2 regions of the Glutamicibacter sp. 363 genome follow, and region 2 is predicted to be linked to the other one. Evidence: riboswitches for the same ligand, from Rfam matches in the RefSeq annotation. Region 2 holds a riboswitch; the other holds the start of a gene.

Region 1 (7,529 bases), on a different contig from region 2:
ATCCGGCCTGAATGAATCGAAGGCAAACCCGCTGAACCGACGCATCGAGAGGTCCTGGCAATGTCCCGGCGAGAACTCACGGAGTTTTCACCGGGTCATTGCCCGTTAAAAAACGAACATGGCACACCTGGTCATCTGCACTTGTGGGGTGGACATGGCAGGATTATTCATATGACGATCATTGCGGCAGCTGACGGTTCTGCACTCGGTAACCCTGGACCTGCCGGTTGGGCCTGGTATATCGACCACGAAAACTGGGGAGCCGGGGGCTGGGACCACGGAACCAACAACATGGGCGAGCTTCAAGCGGTGCTCGAGCTCTTCCGCGCCACGGCCAAAGAACCCGAAACCGAACTGAAAATCCTGTGCGATTCCCAGTACGCCATCAACTGCATCACCAAGTGGATGCCGGGATGGAAGAAAAAGGGCTGGAAGAAGTCCGACGGCAAGCCGGTGCTCAACCAGGACATTCTGCGAGAACTAGACGCGGTGATCGTTGGACGCAAATACACCTTTGAATGGGTCAAGGGCCATGCCGGCCACGAACTCAACGAGGAAGCCGATGACCGGGCCCGAGCCGCCGCCACCGCATATCAAAGCGGGAAGGACCCGGACGCCGGGCCCGGCTATACCGGCTCCTCGGGCACGATTGCTGGCAACGAACCGGGCCAAGCCCCGCCTCCGGTGGCTGAGGCCGCCGCCGAACCAGCCGTGGACGTGGCAAGCACCGTCTTCGAATTGGAGCAGGGTCTGCTCGACGCGCAGGTGCGCGCGAACTTCACCGAGGTCAGCGATTTTCTGCACCCGAGCTACCAGGAAGTCTGCCGTGACGGTTCGCTGCTGGATGTCTCCACCGTGCGCTCGATCCTCGACGCCGGCGGTGCGCTTCCGGCCACCGGTCCGGTGCAGCTGCTCACCGCGCGTCCGCTGGATTCCAAGCTGGTGCTGATCGCCTACCGGATGAGCCCGGAAGGCTCGCAGGTTTTGGTCTGCTCCTCGTGGTGGCAGCAGACGGAGCGGGGCTGGAAATTGCGTTTCCGCCAGGAAACAGTCGAGAGCCACGCCTAGATTTTTGCCCTTTCGCACTAGTGTTAGTTGACAAGCAGCAAGCACTTTAAGGATTTTCATGGATTCGGTCATTACAGAAGATTTCGCGCCCCTCGCCGAAGCGCTTGACGCCCGAGCGGCGGAAGAAGAGGGCTATTCGGCCCAGCTCGCGATTTATCACCGCGGGCAGCTGGTGCTCAGCCACGCGGTCGGCGATCATCTCGCCGGCGACGCGGTGACCTGCGTCTTCTCCTGCACCAAGGGCCTGGGGGCGCTGGTCATCGCGATGCTGATTCAGGACGGCTTGCTCGATCCGGCCAAGCCGATCGGAACCTACTGGCCCGAATTCGCCAGCGGCGGCAAGCAGCGCCTGACCCTGGGCGAAGTGCTCAGCCACCAAGCCGGCGTGCTCGGCGTCCCCGGGGGAGTTCCAAGCGAGGTTCTGCTCAACTCGGCCGAATACGCCAAGGTGCTGGCCTCGATGCCGAGCATCTGGCCGCAGGGACAGAATATCGTCGGCTACCACGCCATCACCATGGGCGTACTCATGGAAGAACTGGTACGCCGGGTCACCGGCCAGGAACTCAAAGAAGTCTACGAACAGCGCATCCGCAAGCCGCTGGGAGTCGACGCCTTCATCGGCCACGGCGCAGAACTCGAACCGCGCTACCGCGACGTGCTGCCCGCGCTGGATGAAGCACCTGCCTTCATGGACCCGTTCTCGCCGTCCGGGCTCTCGGTCAACTCCACCTCGGGCTTCGCCCTGGAATCCGGACCGGTGTACAACTGGCACGAACTGGCGAACTCGCCACAGGTCCGGCAGCTGGGTCCCGCCTCCATGGGCGCGGTGGCCAACGCCCAGGCGCTCGCCGGGATCTACGCCGCGTCCTTCGGCGCGGTGCCGGAGCTCGGCGCCACCGAGGGGCTGCTCAGCGCAGATACCTGGGCCGAGGTTTCCACCGAACTCGTCTACGGACCGGACCGCACCAACGGTCAGTTGCAGGCCTTCGCCGTCGGTTTCATGAAACCCACCGCGCGCAAGGACTACGGCTCGATCTTCGCCTATGGGCATGACGGGGCGAATTCGTCGCTGGCCTTCGCCGACCCGGCCTACCAGCTGGGCTTCGGCTACATCCCTTCGCGCAATGAAGGAGAAAAGGATATCTCGACCGGCGTGCGCCTGAGCCAGCTGGCCCGCCAGCTCATCTTGGCCAAGGGAGCGAAATGAAATTCCTTGCATTAGGGGATTCCTTCACCGAAGGTGTCGGAGATATCAGCATGGTGCGCCCTAACCGGGTGCGCGGTTGGGCCGACCGGGTGGCCGAGGTGCTGGGCACCCAGGGCGACTGGGAATACGCGAACCTTGCCATTCGCGGCAAGAAGATCTCCCAGGTCATCAACCAGCAGCTCGACGCCGGGCTGGCGTTGGAACCCGATCTGGTGACCATCTATGCAGGGGGCAACGACATTCTGCGCCCCAGCGCCGATCTGGACGCGCTCATGCGCGGTTATGACGGGATGGTCCGCCGATTTGCCGAGTCCGGCAGCACCGTGGTGCTGTTCACCGGGTTCGACACCGTGGATTCCCCGCTATTCAACAAGACCCGTCCGCGGACCGCCATCTACAACGAGAAGATCCGCGAAATCGCTGACACCCATGGTGCGCTGGTGGCCGACTACTGGCGCTGGCGGGAATTCTCGGACCTGCGCTATTGGGCGGGGGACCGGCTGCATATGAACGAATTCGGCCACGCGTTGATGGCGCGCAAGGTGCTCGAACTGCTCGGCAGGCACGGCATCGTTGAGCCCGAATGGGCCGGGCAGATCAATCTTCCGGGGTTGCCGCAGCTGCCGGTCAACTCCCGTGGCGAGAGATTACGCGAGGATATGGGCTGGGTGAAGGAGCATTTGGGACCCTGGATCAAGCGCCGGCTGACGGGCACGTCCTCGGGAGACTCCTTGCCAGCGAGATATCCCGCCTATGTAAAACTCGCTCAAGGCTCCAGTGCAAGTTAATTTGTGAATCTAACCGAGCCGCCGGTCTTGGATAGAAGCATGCGGTGCAGGTAAGATGGTGATGTGTTTTGGATCATCAGATCCACGGCACAGCCTTCGACGGATGGCGGGAGAGACCCGTTCACACCATGGATGGGCGCCGTAGGAGCAATTCCTCCCCAGGAAACTCTCAGGCCCCCGTACCGCCATCACGAGGCAACTCTGGAAAGAAACCGGCCCGTTCCGGTTCACCGAAGGTGCAAGCGCCCGGCTTTGTAGGTCGGATGCGTAAAACTCTCAGGTTATGCAACAGGGATGGGGAGGGACAGAGACCTTCCTTTGGCATGCGCCAAGACAGATCCCCCTGGAGATAACTGCACCATGACTATTACGCAGACCTCGGCATCAACGAGTAGCGAATTCGTGTCCCGCCACATTGGCCCACGTCCGGCCGATGCAAACCACATGCTCCAGACGCTGGGTTACTCCAGCCTCGACGAGCTGATCGACACCGCAGTTCCGGCCGACATCCGCCAGGGTGCGGCATTGGATCTTCCTGCTGCCCTGAGCGAAACCGAAGCGTTGGCTCACCTGCGCAACCTGGCATCCAAGAACGTGATGAAGACCCAGATGATCGGCCAGGGCTTCTACGACACCTTCACGCCAGCGGTGATTCGCCGCAACATCGTGGAAAACCCGGCCTGGTACACCGCCTACACCCCGTACCAGCCAGAAATCTCCCAGGGCCGCCTCGAAGCGCTGCTGAACTTCCAGACCATGGTCATGGACCTGACCGGCCTGCCCATCGCCAACGCCTCGATGCTCGATGAGTCCTCATCGGCGGCCGAAGCCGTGCTGATGATGCGCCGTTCGAATAAGAAGAAGGCCAGCGGCAAGACCGTGCTGGACTCGAACATCTTCCCGCAGACCATCAAGGTCATCGAAGGCCGCGCCGACGCGCTCGGCTTCGAAATCGAAGTTGTTGACCTCTCCCAGGGTCTGCCGGAAGGCGACATCTCGGGTATCGTGCTCCAGCAGCCGGGCAACGACGGCTCGATTGCCGACCACAAGCAGATCATCGCCGCCGCCAAGGACGCCGGCGCGATGGTCACTGTCATCGCCGACCTGCTCTCGCTGACCATGATCACCCCTCCCGGTGAACAGGGCGCGGATATCGCAGTGGGCAACACCCAGCGCTTCGGGGTGCCGCTGTTCTTCGGCGGACCGCACGCTGCCTACCTCGCCGTCGGCGCGGGCCTGCAGCGCTCGATGCCCGGGCGCCTGGTCGGTGTCTCCACCGATGACGCCGGCACCCCAGCCTACCGCCTGGCACTGCAGACTCGCGAGCAGCACATCCGCCGCGAGAAGGCCACCTCCAACATCTGCACCGCACAGGCGCTGCTGGCCATTTGCGCCTCGATGTATGGCGTCTACCACGGCCCGGCGGGCCTGAAGCAGATCGCGACCCGGGCGCACAACCACGCTCGCGTCATCGCCAGCTCGCTGGTTTCCGGCGGCTTCACCCTGGCGTCCGACTCCTTCTTCGACACCGTTGTGGTCAACGTCGAGAACGCGGAAGCGGTCATCGCCAAGGCGGCCGAAGCCGGCATCAACCTGCGCAAGGTTTCCGAAACCCAGGTGGGCATCTCCACCGATGAGGCAACCACCGCGGATATCGTGCGCACCCTGGCCGAGGTCTTCGGCGTTGAGCTGTCCGTACCGGAGGGCTTCGAGATCCCCGAGGCGCAGGTGCGCACCAGCGCCTACATGACCCACCCGATCTTCAACACCATCTCCTCCGAGACCCAGATGATGCGCTACCTGCGTCGCCTCTCGGACCGCGACCTGGCCTTGGACCGCACCATGATCCCACTGGGCTCATGCACCATGAAGCTGAACTCGGCCGCCGAGATGGAATCCATCACCTGGCCGGAGTTCGCCACGATCCACCCCTACGTTCCCGCCGAGCAGTCCATCGGCTGGCGCGAACTGATCACCGACCTCGAAGGCCGGTTGACCGCCATCACCGGTTACGCCGGCATCTCGATCCAGCCCAACGCCGGCTCGCAGGGCGAATACTCCGGGTTGCTTGCCATCTCCGGCTACCACGCCTCGCGCGGCGAATCCCAGCGCGACGTCTGCCTGATCCCGGCTTCGGCCCACGGCACCAACGCGGCTTCGGCCGTGCTGGCAGGGATGAAGGTCGTCGTGGTGAAGACCGCAGCGGACGGCACCATCGACGCAAACGACCTGGATGCCAAGATCGAGGCCAACAAGGACGTCCTGTCGGCCATCATGATCACCTACCCATCCACCCACGGGGTCTACGACGCCGACGTGCGCGAGGTCTGCGACAAGATCCACGCCGCGGGCGGCCAGGTCTACATCGACGGCGCGAACATGAACGCCCTGGTGGGCCTCGCGCAGCCGGGCCAGTTCGGCGGCGACGTCAGCCACCTGAACCTGCACAAGACCTTCTGCATCCCGCACGGCGGTGGCGGACCGGGTGTCGGCCCGGTCGCTGTCGCCGAGCACCTGGTGCCATTCCTGCCCGGCGACGCTTCGGGCAGCTACACCGAACGCGACGGTGTGCCGGTAGTGTCCACCGCTTTCGGCTCCGCCGGCGTGCTGCCGATCTCCTGGGCCTACATCGCGATGATGGGTGGCGACGGGCTGACCGAAGCAACCAAGACCGCGATCCTGAACGCAAACTACATTGCCAAGCGCCTGAACGAGTACTTCCCGATCCTGTTCACCGGCAACAAGTCCCTGGTGGCCCACGAGTGCATCCTGGACCTCCGCGAACTGACCGCGAAAACCGGTGTGACCGCAGAAGACGTGGCCAAGCGCCTGATCGACTTCGGATTCCACGCACCAACGCTGTCCTTCCCGGTCTCCGGCACCCTGATGGTGGAGCCAACCGAGTCCGAGGACCTGGCGGAAATCGAACGCTTCATCGAAGCGATGATCACCATCCACCAGGAAATGCAGGAAGTGCTGTCCGGGGTCTACACCATCGAAGAGTCGCCGCTGCGCAACGCACCGCACAGCGCCACCGCGCTGATCTCCAGCAATTGGGACCGCAAGTACAGCGTCGAGCAGGCCGCCTTCCCGGTAGCCAGCCTCAAGCGGGACAAGTACTTCCCGGCCACCGGGCGCATCGACGGCGCAGCCGGTGACCGAAACCTGATCTGCTCCTGCCCAGCTCCTGAAGCCTTCGAAGACTAGGACATCGCGATGACTGAGACAAGCACCGATATCAAGCACACCGCGCTGCACGGCAAGCATGCCGAGCTTGGCGCTTCGTTCACCGACTTCGGCGGCTGGGATATGCCGCTGAAGTATGGTTCGGAACTTGCCGAGCACAAGGCCGTGCGTTCCACCGCGGGCCTGTTCGACCTGTCCCACATGGGCGAGGTATGGCTCACCGGTCCCCAGGCCGGCGAGGCGTTGAACACCGCGCTGGCCGGCAACCTGTCCATCATGAAGGTCGGCAAGGCGAAGTACTCGCTGATCCTCAACGAAGCGGGCAAGATCCTTGACGACTTGATCGTCTACCGCCTCGGCGAAGAGCGCTTCCTGGTCGTGCCAAACGCCGGCAACGCGCCGGTTGTGGCGGCCGCACTGGCCGAGCGCGCAGCAGGTTTCGACGTCGTGGTGGATGACGCCTCGGCACGCACCTCGCTGATCGCTGTACAGGGCCCGAACGCCGAGGCGATCGTGGCATCGCTGGCGGCGGATGAGCAGACCGCAGCCGCGGTGCAGGAACTGAACTACTACGCGGCCATCGAAGTGGTTCTCGGCGGAATCGACGTGCTGCTGGCCCGCACCGGCTACACCGGCGAAGACGGCTTCGAGCTGATCATCGCCAACGAAGACGCCGCCGCCATCTGGGACAAGACCGTCGCAGCCGGCACCGGCCACGAACTGGTCCCTTGCGGGCTGGCTTCGCGTGACTCCCTGCGTCTGGAAGCCGGCATGCCGCTCTACGGCAACGAGCTTTCCGTCGAGCGCACCCCCTTCGATGCCGGCTTCGCACCGGTGGTGTCCTTCAAGAAGACCGAGAACTTTGTCGGTCGCGAAGCGCTGGAGGCACTGCGCGGACAGACACCGCCACGCAAGCTGGTGGGCCTGAAAGGTCTGGACAAGCGCGCCGGCCGAGGCGGGTACGCCATCGTCAAGGATGGAGCGACCATAGGTGAGATCACCTCCGGCCAGCCATCGCCGACCTTGGGCTACCCGGTAGCACTGGGCTACGTAGATGTTGCATTTAGTGAAGTGGGAACCGAGCTAGATGTCGACCTTCGTGGCAAGACATTGCCATTTGTGGTCGTAGAACTGCCGTTCTACACCCGAGCAAAGTAACGTTTAACCTAAGCGGGCGTTCGTAAGACGCCCACCATTTCCCTTGGGAGAGGAATTATCGTGAGTAAAGTTCTTTCATCGTTGCGCTACTCGGCCGAGCACGAGTGGATCGATGCAGCATC
Region 2 (7,529 bases):
AAAACTTCTCCGGCGGCGCTGGCGAATTCCATGGCGCCGAGGGATTGGTTCCGGTGGACAACGACTATGAACTGGATCCGATCCAGCTCTCGATTATCGACGCTGCCGTGCAGTCCGGGGTCGAATTCAATCCTGACTACAACGGCGAAAGTCTCGAAGGTGTCTCCAAAGAGCAGGTCAATATCGTTGACGGGGAACGCATCAATACCTGGAAGGCTTACCTGTTGCCGGTGCGCGAGCAGCTGGAGATCATCACCAACGCCGAGGTGCACTCGGTAATAGTCCAGGACGGTGCTGCCGTTGGCATTCGATACCAGCAAGATGGCCAGTTCAAAGAGATTCTGGCAGATGAGGTGGTGCTGAGCGCCGGGGCGCTCGGCTCCCCGCAGATCCTGCTGCGCTCGGGCATCGGCCCGGGCGAAGAACTTGAACAGGTAGGCGTGAAACCGGTGCTGGAATCTCCGCAGGTGGGAAAGAACCTCCACGACCACCTGCTCGCACCGGTCATCGCCCAAACCACTACCCGGGATATTGACCCGCCACGAACCGGGGTCTCGGTGTCGCAGAGCCATCTGTTCGCCAGATCGCGGGCGGAACTGGAAGTGCCGGACACCCAGCCGATTTTCTTCTCGGTTCCCATGTACTCGCCGGGGATGGCCGCGATCGACGGAACCGCGTTGACCCTGCATTCGGGGATCGTCACGCCGGCCAGCCGAGGCGCGGTAACGCTGAGCGGACCGAATCTCGAAGACCCGGTAGTCATCGATTTGAATGCCCTGGACGATCCGCAGGATATGGAGTCCTTCTTGTTCTCCATCAAGCAGTGCCGGGAAATTGTGAAGCAGCCGGCGCTCGCGGAGGACTGGGGTGCCGTCGAGGTCTATCCGGGTCCCAAGGTGCAAAGCGATGCGGAGCTGGAAGCGTATATTCGCGAAAACGTGGTCACCTACCATCATCAGGTGGGTACCTGCCGGATGGGCAGCGACGACCAGGCCGTGCTCGACCCGCGACTCAAGCTCAACGGGCTGAGCGGATTGCGGGTGATCGATGCGTCGATCATGCCGACAATCACCACCGGCAACACCAACGCGCCGGCGATTCTGATCGGCGAGCTCGGAGCGCAGTTCCTCCTGGAGGATCTGGGGCTTGAGCCGCGCTAAAGCGTTCTAGCGGGGCTGCTGCTGGGCGCGTAATTCGCGGGCGATTGCGGCTAATCCGATGGTCAGCGAGCGCAGCTCATCGGCCGATATGCGGTAGAGGATTTCATCGGCGAGCTCTGGGCGATTCGCCACGAGTTCGCCGATGACCTCGCGGCCAAGACTGGTTGCCTTGATCCGCCGAATGCGCTGGTCCTTGGGATCGACGGTGCGTTCCGCGACACAGACCCGCACTGGGCCGCGTCGCTGGAACCGGGCTGGCAGAAAAAGCGCCAAGACAACTTCCTGGATATCATCTCCGGTGAGGACTTCGACGAGGACCTGATCCAAGACGGCTGGACCACCGTTCCGCAGCTGCAACGTGCCATGATTACCGGCAAAATCGACGAGTCGCTCAGCGCCGAAGAGCGCGAGCGCGCCGAAGAATTGCTGGACTTCGCCAAGCTGAATCAAATCCGTTCCCGCGTGGATGAGATCGTGGAAGATCCGCAGGCCGCGGAGAAGCTCAAGCCCTGGTACCGCTACATGTGCAAGCGCCCGGGCTTCTCGGACACCTATTTGCAGAGCTTCAACCGGAAGAACGTCACCCTGGTGGATACCGCCGAATACGGCGGGGTGACCCGCATGACGGAAAGCGCAATCGTTGTCGGCGACACCGAGTACGAGGTCGACTGCGTCATCTTCGCCACCGGCTTCGACGTCGGAGTATCCGGTGTCCTTTCCGGAACCATGCCAGTGTACGGCCGGGGCGGATTGCCATTGCTGCATGCTTGGGCCCAGAGCCCCAAGTCCCTTCATGGGTTCCAATCCCATGGATACCCGAACCTGTTCCACCTCGGCGCCTTGCAAAATGCGAATTCGGTGAACTTCGTGCATATCTTGCAGGAGCAGGCGGAGCATCTCTCGGCGATAATACAGGCCGGACGCAGCGCAGGAGTGTCCATCATTGAGCCCTCGGTCGAGGAACAAAAGGAATGGACCCGCACCATTCATGGCTCGGCGATCGACAACAGCAAATTCCAGTTGGAATGCACCCCCGGCTACTACAACAACGAAGGCAAGGCGCGTCCGAACCTGAACTCCTTTGGCCCTGGCCCGGTAGCGTTCGCGAAGCTGCTGAAGCAATGGCGCGAGAATGAACTGGAAGCCTACATCGCCCGTCACATAGAGGTGAACGCATGAGCGCCCGCGGCCGTTTGCTCCAAACCGGCGGACTCTTAACCGCATCCCTGTTGCTGCTCAGCGGCTGTGCCGCCGGTGGCACCGCCACTTCCTCCGCGGCAACGCAGCTAGTGGCAGAGGAATTCACGCAAGTCAGCGAAGTCCACGAAGCGACGGGTATGGCATTGCTCGAAGGCCCAACCTTCGGCGCTGACGGCCACCTCTATTTGGTGGACGTCGTCTCGGGACCGGGCGAGCCGAAACTGCTGAAGGTGGATGTCGAGAGCAAGGAAGTCTCCAGCCTCTATACGGATGATTCCGGAGCCTATTCGTCGGTGCAGATTTCCCCGAAGGATGGAAAGCTGTACCTGAGCGACATCGCCGGCGGAAGAATCATCAGCATGGATGCCGATGGCTCGGAGGCTGAAACCTTCTTTGCAGGGCAAGTAGATGGCAGGCGGGTGAGCCCGGATGACATCGCGTTCAACGAGGACGGCGATCTCTTTGTCAGCGACTTCACTGCTTTCCCGGGCGTTCCGCTAGAAGCGGCCCAGGCAGGTCGCATCATCCGAATCGATGCCGACAGTGCCAAGGGCTCGGTGGTGGCCGAGGATCTGCCATCCACCAACGGGATTTCCTTCAACGAGGATTTCACCGCGCTGTGGCTCAGCCAGTATGCCGCGAATCGAATCGACCTGCTAAAGCTAAACGCGCAGGGCACGCAAGCGGCCGCCATCCACCCGGCGGTCTACGTCGATGGGGGAGAAGCGCAAGTGGATTCCAATGCGGTGGACGCGGCGGGCAACGTCTATCAGATGTTCGAGCATGACACGCGAGTTGATGTGTATAGCCCCAAGGGGCAACTGCTCGCGCAGGTGAAAATGCCAGAAGCTGCGCAGGGACTGGACTCGGCGACGAATATTGCCATCAAGCCCGGAACTACCGAAGGGTTCATCACTGTCAGCGGCGCGGCCGGTGGATTCATTTACACCTTTGAATCCTTGGCCGAGGGCACCCGCCAATCCAACGGAGGCTAAAGCCTCGGTATCGGTTCAGACAGAGGTAGGCGCCGCACCCCAAGCGGGGTGCGGCGCCGATCTCAATTAATCTATGGATACGGTTTGCTTCTCGTCTTCACCGGCCGCCTCGGTGGCAGCCGGGCCGTGGATGCGGAAGGCCCCGGCGTCTTCCTTCTCCACCGCGACCTTTGCCACGTGCGCGGCACGAAGCGCCACGTGCCCCGGCTTGCGGCGCACCACGCGGTATCCGATGGCCAGGCCGATGAACCACAGCGGGGTGACCAGCAGGGCTGACAACGTATCGCTCTGCGTGGTCAAGGCCCAGAGGATGAATCCGAAGAAGGCCAACACCACATAGGGCATGAAGGTGCCACCGGGCATCTTGAACTTGCTCTGCGCATGCAGGTGCGGACGGCGCTTGCGGTACACGAGGTAGCTGACCAGGATGATCGACCAGACGAACATGAAGCACAGGGCCGCTACGGTGGTGACCAGGGTGAAAGCAACCATCACCGAATCGCCGCTGTAGAGCAGCACCACTCCGGCAAGCAGGAACATGCAGGAGAACATCAGTGCGTTGCGCGGCACCTTGTTTTCGGACAACTGAGCGAAGGCCTTCGGCGCGTCGCCCTCAAGGGCCAAGCCGCGGATCATGCGGGAGGTCGAGTAGATGCCCGAGTTCGCGCTGGACGTCGCGCTGGTGAGCACCACGAAGTTGATGATGCCCGCCGCGCCGGCCAGCCCGGCCAAGGCGAACATGCCCACGAACGGGGATTCTCCAGCGGAGAACAGGCGCCATGGCTGAACGGCCATGAGGATGATGAGCGCACCCACGTAGAAGATCAGGATGCGGATGGGAATGGAATTGATGGCCTTGGGGAGGGTCTTCTCGGGGTCCTTGGTTTCGGCCGCGGTGGTGCCGACCAGCTCTATTCCCACGAATGCGAATACTGCAATCTGGAAACCTGCAACGAAGCCCATGAAACCGGTCGGGAACATTCCGCCGTCGGCCCAGAGGTTGTTGAAGGAAGCGGTAGCACCATTGTGCCCGAAGCTGGTGATGACCATGACCAGGCCGACGACAATCAGCGCGCAGATGGCCACGATCTTGATCATGGAGAACCAGAACTCGGTTTCGCCGAAGGCCTTCACCGTGGCCAGATTCAGCACCAGCAACAACGCGATGCATGCGAGTGCCGGGATCCAAAGCGGAAGGTTCCCCCACCAGAAAGCGACGTAGTGCGCAATGGCCACCACGTCCGCGATACCCGTGACTACCCAGCAGAACCAGTAGGTCCAGCCGGTGAAGAACGCGGCCCACGGGCCGAGCAGGTCGCCTGCGAAGTCCGCGAAAGTCTTGTAATTCAGGTTCGAAAGCAGCAGTTCACCCATGGCACGCATGACGAAGAACAGCATGAAGCCGATAACCATATAAACGAAGATGGCAGATGGTCCGGCGACCGAAATAGTTTTACCCGAGCCCATGAACAAGCCGGTGCCGATGGCACCGCCAATGGCGATGAGCTGGATATGACGGTTAGAGAGCCCGCGTTCGAGTTTGGGTGAAGAGCTGGTATCGCTCATGCTGCTGCCTTCCAGGAGTGGTGAGGTGCTTCGATGAGGTGCCATGGCGAACCACTAGGGGTTTCGCCACGTTGCGGCAGATCTACGTTCGCACTCGAACCGTCGGACTCCGCGGCAAGATTCTCCGCACCGAAACGTAGCGGACGAGGCCCATCTAGGGATCGCCCTGCACGAAGGTGGAGATAGTTTGCCAAGGGGAGAACTTTCGAATCGGGTGCGTACGGTGCGGCACTGTTCTTAGTTCCTCCCCAATCTGTTTGAAGACCTGAGAGTTTTCACCTCGATCCGGTGGGGATCGGAGGTTTGCTCCGTCGGTGAGCAAGGACTAGTCCTTGCTGCTTTCCAGATTCGCCTCGTCGTGGCGGTACGGGTGCCTGAGAGTTTCCCGGGGAGGAATTGCTCCTACGGCGCCCGCCCTTGGCTTGGGCGGGACTCTCCCGCCACGCGTCAACGGCGTACTGCTTGTGATTGCAGTCACAGTATGCCCAGCTCTTTTCTGCTTGCGCAAACCGGCGTGGGGTTTATTGCATGAGCAATCCATGGCTTGCTCATGCCTGAGCCCGGTATTGGGCGGTTTTGGCCGAGAAGCCCGTTTTAAATATGAAGCGTTTTGTTGTCGAGTACGAGCGGCGTCACCGGATGATGACTTGCAGATACTTAGACGAGAGAGAAATTTACTGGTCAGAAAGCGGGGAGCATATTCGTGGATCAGCTTTAGGACGAAATAAGTATGAAAACTTTTGCGGCGGCTTCCTGAAAAATTGTTCTGGATGTTGGCTGCGCAAGCCGACGTTGTTTCGTTTTCATCCGATGCTGCGCGCGAAGCGGCGGCCTCGGTGCAGCCCTTGCCGCCGTATTCGCCGGGCTTCGTACCTAGAGTCGAGGCGCCGGCCCGAGCAATCTGCAGGCAATTAAAAACCGGAGCCCAGCCAATGGCTGGGCTCCGGTTCATCACTCGCACCTTTGAGGAAGGTAGTTACCACTCTAGGGGCGGCAACTGTTTGGCTACTGTGTGCGCGGTGCCTATTCGCTTTGCATGCCGAGCGGTTATGCCACGGGCGCCGCTTCGTCGATGAAATCAGCCGGTGAAGGGAACGCGCTCCCAGCTGAGAATTTCTGCACCCTGTGCCGAGTTCGGCGCAACGCTCACGCGCAGCCACTCGCTTGAGGTTGCGGCACCCTCGACGGTGACCCGCTGCAAATTCGGAACCGGGTCGACACCGTAGACCTCTAGCCACGGTGAACCGGCGGCCAGCGGCGCATCTTCGTTGAACACGTGGCTGTCGCCATTGACCAGATACACCGGTCCGCCGAAGGCCGCTGATTCGTTGGCTAGGGCTTCGACAAACGACTTGAAGCCTGAAACGGATTCGGGGTTTGCCAGGGAATCATCCTCGAACCCCGGGGTGAACATATCTGCCTGGGTCATCACCACTACGGCGCGCGCCTGGGATCGTTTCGCATCGGCGAAGGTTTCGGCCAGTTGGTCGAGGTTTGCTTCGGTGCGCAGCGCGACTTCTTCCAGCTGTTCGGAAGTTGGTGCGGTCAGTCCGAGTCCAGCCCACGGGGCCAGGGAGTTATTGGATCCCTGGACGTTCACCACGGAGAAGGCGACACGGTTCTTCGTGAATTGGACGTTTTCCGGTAAACCGATGACCGCCTGGGAATCTACCTGCATGGTGCCGCCCAGAGTCTTGTTTTCGACCGGGAAGAACATTTCACGCAGGGTATCCAATCGCTCCAGCGGGTTGTAGCCGCCGTTGTTGGCCCGGTGGCAGTCGACCCATTCGTTGTCGCCCGGGGTGAATACCAGCGGAGTTTGAAGCCGATCCAGTTCCTCCTTGACCAGGCTCAGGCGTTCGTCGGTGCATTTTTCGGAACCTGCCTTGATATCCCCGACATGGGCAATGAAACGAAGCTCGTCTTGCTCGTTAAGTTCGCTAACCATGTTGGGGAATTCGGCCAGTTGGGCTGCGCCATAGGGGATGTCTCCAATGACGCCGAAGGTGTAAGCGGAGTCCGCGGACCCCGCGGAATTCGCAACTGCTGGGGCCGCTGGGGCGAGGAGAACTGCACAGGCCAAGGCGGCGAAGCCCTGAAGGAAACGAAAACGCATGAGGCACTCCTGTATTTCGGTGCGAGATGAGGCTGAAAGACCTCTGCCACACTATGAGGCAAGGGTTAATAGCCGGCAACGGAATCGTTGCAGGAGCGTGAAACGAGCGCTCCTGGGCATGCGCTAGGCAGTCTTAACCAGCAGCGGCTACCGGACCCTACGGGGAATGTAGGAGCGGTAGCCGTTTGGCGCTTAGAGCAGCTGTTACCCGGGACTACTTCTTTTCCTGCGGGTCGGTCGCCAAGACTGCCTCGGTGTAGCGGCGCTCGAATTCCTCGGCGGAAACTGACTCGCGTTCCACTCGGAAAGAGGACTCAGGGATGCCAAGAACCGCCGCGATGAGGGTGCGGGTGTATCCGGCAATCTTGCGGGACTTCCGGGTGGAGGTGACGTGGTCCAGCTCCGGGACCCAGATGTTCCACCAGCCGGCTTGCTTGCCCACCACCGCGTGGAATACTCGTTGCTCGTTCATCTGTTGTCCTACTTTCATGG

What was found. A riboswitch is a leader RNA that binds a small molecule or an ion and turns the genes downstream of it on or off. The one in region 2 is predicted to bind glycine.
Region 1: another riboswitch for glycine. It lies ahead of gcvP (aminomethyl-transferring glycine dehydrogenase); the one in region 2 lies ahead of cycA (D-serine/D-alanine/glycine transporter).

Annotation. Positions count from the first base shown of each region.
Region 1 is NZ_JBQSYR010000019.1:46,184-53,712, reverse strand. It holds gene ACT3UA_RS12790 (glutathione S-transferase family protein) at 1-11, shown strand, start outside; gene ACT3UA_RS12785 (RNase H family protein) at 172-1,068, shown strand; gene ACT3UA_RS12780 (serine hydrolase domain-containing protein) at 1,127-2,275, shown strand; gene ACT3UA_RS12775 (SGNH/GDSL hydrolase family protein) at 2,272-3,063, shown strand; glycine riboswitch at 3,161-3,258, shown strand; gene gcvP (aminomethyl-transferring glycine dehydrogenase) at 3,424-6,270, shown strand; gene gcvT (glycine cleavage system aminomethyltransferase GcvT) at 6,280-7,407, shown strand; gene gcvH (glycine cleavage system protein GcvH) at 7,468-7,529, shown strand, end outside.
Region 2 is NZ_JBQSYR010000004.1:81,554-89,082, forward strand. It holds gene ACT3UA_RS03755 (GMC family oxidoreductase) at 1-1,160, shown strand, start outside; gene ACT3UA_RS03760 (hypothetical protein) at 1,167-1,517, opposite strand; gene ACT3UA_RS03765 (hypothetical protein) at 1,524-2,339, shown strand; gene ACT3UA_RS03770 (SMP-30/gluconolactonase/LRE family protein) at 2,336-3,355, shown strand; gene cycA (D-serine/D-alanine/glycine transporter) at 3,422-4,921, opposite strand; glycine riboswitch at 5,274-5,371, opposite strand; gene ACT3UA_RS03780 (metallophosphoesterase) at 6,000-7,037, opposite strand; gene ACT3UA_RS03785 (hypothetical protein) at 7,252-7,509, opposite strand.